DNA from 2 places in the Priestia sp. SB1 genome. Region 2 is predicted to be linked to the other one. Evidence: a T-box and tRNA genes for the amino acid it is inferred to sense, from the RefSeq annotation. Region 2 holds a T-box; the other holds one or more tRNA genes.
What was found. A T-box is a leader RNA that pairs with one kind of tRNA and senses whether it is charged. The one in region 2 lies ahead of WKH56_RS04095 (valine--tRNA ligase), so its partner is inferred to be a tRNA-Val.

Region 1: it has a tRNA-Val gene. The T-box ahead of WKH56_RS04095 (valine--tRNA ligase) is inferred to sense a tRNA for this amino acid. The anticodon was not compared.

Annotation. Positions count from the first base shown of each region.
Region 1 covers NZ_JBBJSS010000003.1:766,369-768,837, reverse strand. The annotation lists gene WKH56_RS14400 (Lrp/AsnC family transcriptional regulator) at 1-107, shown strand, start outside; gene WKH56_RS14395 (arylamine N-acetyltransferase family protein) at 135-890, opposite strand; tRNA gene WKH56_RS14390 (tRNA-Val) at 1,225-1,296, shown strand; gene WKH56_RS14385 (DEAD/DEAH box helicase) at 1,465-2,469, shown strand, end outside.
Region 2 covers NZ_JBBJSS010000001.1:785,806-788,274, forward strand. The annotation lists gene WKH56_RS04095 (valine--tRNA ligase) at 1-1,037, opposite strand, end outside; T-box leader at 1,120-1,364, opposite strand; gene WKH56_RS04100 (hypothetical protein) at 1,594-1,791, shown strand; gene ysxE (spore coat protein YsxE) at 1,803-2,469, opposite strand, start outside.

The DNA of each region.
Region 1 (2,469 bases), on a different contig from region 2:
TGCTCGTGGATGAACTGATTCCTTATGGAAATGTGAATACCTCAATTATTTTAAAGTCGCCTGTAGAAAACAGGATGATTACTCCTATACAAAAACCGACCCCATAAGAGGCCGGTTTTTTGTGTAAGGACATATTAATAAAACCCTTTGATAATATAAAAATGATTTTGCAAAATATCAGGAACTTCTTCTTCTGAAACGTTTCTTTTCGTCTTTTTTCCGCTGTCTGTTACAGTTAGTGTTTCACCAGAGAGGGTAATTCGCCCTGTAGGTGTTGCGATCGTAACAAGGCGTTTGTGTACAAACGGAGAATCAGCTGACGTTTGATTGAACTCACACATGGGAGTAAAGTCTGTCAGTTTCTTAGGAAGCGTAGACACACGGTACAGCGTTTTCCATACATCATCTTCCCATCGCTGCAAATCATACATATGCTCAGCAACGTTTGTCATACGATAAGAGCCGCTTACATCTCTTACTACTTCGCCATTTAAAGGCATTGGCTTGCGAACAGAATCTCCAAATCCAACGTCTACGATATAAGACTGATTTTCAACCGTTACAAGGTTTGTAGCGTGACTTCCTTCAATGGTCCACGTGCCATCGGGTTTTTTGACGGTAGCTGAAACGTACGAGACTTCATAACCGCTTTCTTTTAACAGCCAGCCAAATAAACCGTTTAATTCGTAGCAAAATCCTCCGCGCAAATTTACAATTACTTTTTGAAAGATCCGTTCTAAATCAATGATAATAGGAGTTTGAGACAAAACGTCTAAGTTCTCAAACGGAACATGAAGCATATGCTTGTTCTGTAAAGTAGCTAAGTTTTCATACGTTGGACTATCCGGTTTCTTAGCTAAAAACCGACTAAAATAATAATTAATATTCATCAAATACACCTCTTAGTGAATCATTTCTCTTTGTCTTTAAGCTTAGCAGAATATTCATGTAACAGCGTTTTTTCAATGGTTTCTTTGGAAGCAAATTCTTTCAATCTCAGCTTTTTGTTCTTTACTGACTTCTCTTAAAGGATTAGTGGCTAGAAAACATAGTAGACAGACAAAATCAAAATAAAATTCAGCGTGTGCTTTCATCCCGTCATGCTCCTTTATGGCATATTTTTAGTTTATCAAAAGTAAAGACGGTTCTTCCAACTTGGGGACTGTGGAAAAATAGTTGACAAAATTGGATAACTCTTTCTATAATATAGTCAATACATATCACGAGCGATTAGTTCAGTGGGAGAATACATCCTTGACAGGGATGGGGTCGGGGGTTCGAATCCCTCATCGCTCATACCAAAGCCGTTTTCTTATTAATAAGAGAGCGGCTTTTCTCTTTGGCTTAACAAACCAATGCTATATTAAATCTTGAGCGCGCATACAAGAATTAAAGTATAATGAAACATAGTGCATCAGGTCATGATAAAGATAATCACTAATTTAAAATAAATGAGGGTACAAAATGAATCAAAGAAGTTTTAGTCAATATGGTCTTAGTGACAAGGTAGCTAAGGCGCTTTCTAGCCTGCAATACAATCATCCTACGGAAGTACAAAGTAAGGTGCTTCCCATTGCGCTAGAAGAAAGAGATGTGGTCGTGAAGTCTCAAACAGGAAGTGGAAAAACGGCTTCCTTCGGCATTCCACTGTGTGAATTAGTTAACTGGGAAGAAAATAAGCCCCAAGCCTTAGTGTTAACACCTACACGAGAGCTGGCTGCGCAGGTAAAAGAAGATATTACAAATATCGGCCGTTTTAAGCGAATTAAAGCAGCAGCTGTTTATGGAAAATCACCGTTTGCCAAGCAAAAAGTAGAATTAAAGCAAAAAACACATATTGTTGTAGGTACGCCTGGACGAGTGCTTGATCATATAGAAAAAGAAACGCTGGCATTAGAGAAAATTCGTTATTTGGTTATTGATGAAGCAGATGAAATGCTCAATATGGGTTTTATTGACCAAGTGGAAGCGATTATTCAACATCTTCCTAGTGAGCGTGTAACGATGCTTTTCTCGGCTACGCTTCCGGAAGATATTGAAGAACTGTCTCGCAAATATATGAAGAAGCCGGTTGATGTTGAAATCAAAGCGAACGGATTAACAACAAGCACGATTGACCATTCTGTTATAACAGTACAAAATGAAGGTAAATTTGAACTGCTGAAAGACGTAACTACAGTAGAAAATCCGGACAGCTGCATCATTTTTTGCCGCACGCAAGAGCAGGTAAATACGCTGTTAGATGATTTAGATGATCTTGGATATCCTTGTGATAAAATTCATGGGGCAATGGTGCAAGAAGACCGTTTTGAGGTTATGAATGATTTCAAAAAAGGGAAATTCCGCTATTTAGTAGCAACAGATGTAGCTGCGAGAGGAATTGATATTGATAATATCACGCACGTTATTAACTATGACCTTCCGTTGGAAAAAGAAAGCTACGTTCACCGTACGGGAAGAACGGGACGT
Region 2 (2,469 bases):
ACTGAATGCATGTGGTCTTCAATGTTGAACAATACGCCGTCTTCTTGAAGGTCTTTAACAATTTGCTTACGGCAAGCAAAACGATCCATTCCTTCATATTTACCTGCTTTGTCATTCATCGTGCCGTCTTGATTCATCACTAAAATACGCTCTAAATTATGACGGTTTCCAATTTCAAAATCGTTCGGGTCATGAGCAGGCGTAATTTTTACCGCACCAGAACCGAATTCCATATCTACATAATCATCGCCTACGATTGGAATTTCACGACCTACAATCGGAAGGACAACCTTTTTGCCGATTAAGTGCTTATAGCGATCATCTTCAGGGTGAACAGCTACAGCCGTATCTCCTAGCATTGTTTCAGGACGAGTTGTTGCGATTTCAATATGTCCAGAACCATCTGCCAACGGATAGCGCATATGATAAAACGCACCTTGTACATCTTTGTAAATAACCTCGATGTCTGAAAGAGCTGTTTTTGTAGCTGGATCCCAGTTAATAATATATTCTCCGCGATAGATTAACCCTTTTTTGTAAAGCGTTACGAATACTTCGCGCACTGCTTTAGAAAGGCCTTCATCAAGCGTGAAGCGCTCGCGTGAATAGTCTAAGCCAAGTCCTAGCTTCGACCACTGCTGGCGAATAAAGCTTGCATATTCTTCTTTCCATTTCCACGTTTCGGCTACAAAATTTTCGCGGCCTAGATCGTAGCGGCTTTTCCCTTCGCTGCGAAGCTTTTCTTCTACTTTTGCCTGCGTTGCAATCCCCGCATGGTCCATGCCAGGAAGCCATAAAACGTCATAGCCTTGCATGCGCTTCATACGCGTTAAGATGTCTTGTAACGTTGTATCCCAAGCGTGGCCTAAATGCAGCTTACCCGTTACGTTTGGGGGTGGAATTACAATTGTATATGGCTCTTTTTCAGGGTCATTTGTTGCTTCAAAAAACTTCCCGTCTAACCAATACTGATAACGATTTTCTTCAACGGCTTTTGGATCATACTTCGTTGGAAGAGTCACTTCTTTTTCAGACATAATGTATACCTCCATAATATAAAGTTTCAGTCTTTAGAAACTGTGTAAAGCTTTTATAAACATAAAAAAACTCCTTTCCTAATAAAAGGACGAAAGGAGTTGATTTCGCGGTACCACCTTTTTTTATAGACGTATCCCGTTTGATAAGCCTATACACTTCATTTCATAACGGTTGATTAACCGGCTTTTTCTACTGAGCTATGCAGCTGTTCAAAAAAGCTACTCATAGGCGACATTCCGAGTGCACATTCTTAAGAAATCTCACAGCAGCTGATTTCTCTCTCTGAAAGACGAACATCCCGTACTCTTCCTATTCACTGTATTTATGTATGAATTTCTCTTAATTATACTATATGAAAAAATGTTGAATCGTCAATAATCTTCTCCATTTTTTTATGATTATATTCATAATTTTTTTGTTCTGCTCTTTATTTTTTCATTCACTCGCTAATTTTGGAAATAAAATGAAATTCCGCTCAAAAAAATGGCACCATTTCTTTCTTTTTTCATATACTTACTTTAACCTGGGCACGTGGATTGAAAGGGGCATGTACAAATGAAGAAACGAATAAATGTAAATTCGTATCAGCTGCAGCGGTGGCTCAAAACAGCAGGAGCGGCTTGTGGACAGTTTATTGTTCCTTTAACAATTTTTCAAGGTATACGTACACTATTCTTCCCCACAACCTTTGATGTACTGTTGTTGGCACTGCTTGCCATACTAGCGGTTGCTTTATATTCGGACTGGATTTAAAAACCCAAGCGCTATTCGTTCGCTTGGGCTTGTGCAGCTGCTTCCGCTGCCATTTTTTTTTGCTGATCTACTTCAAATATTTTAATATTGAGCTGTTCAATGTTTTTCGTCAGCCAGTATGCTCGAATAAATGACTGCATATGTTCAAGCTCCGTTTTACTTTCTTTATGCTGCCTATATTGAACGATACACTGATACAAGGGTTCTGGAAACGCTAAATAACTGTGCAAAAGCAGTCTTTCCTCTTCTCTGAGAGCAAAATGTTTTTCATACGTACTAAACCACTCATAGCTGTCATAGGTAGTTACTGGGTACGTGCGAAGAGTACGGAAATAAAATGAGACCAAATCATAAATCGGCGAAGCATCTTTTGCATGTTCAAAGTTAATAAAAAAACCATTTCCCCGTTCGTCATAGATAAAGTGTTTAGCCGATAGCTTTCCATGAGACGTAACCAGCCGGATCTTTTCCTTTTCTTCCATTTCATCGTTCCACTGATCGAGCTTTCCAAAACCAAACTCAAGCGCTCTTGTCATTTCATAATAAAATGTACAGTAATGCAATTCAAACGGGGACATATACACTTTCTTCTCGCATTCTACTACGTACTGCTTCAGCTCTTCCTGACGTTTTTCCCACGTTTCTTTCATCGATGTATAATGATTTTCTATATCTTCT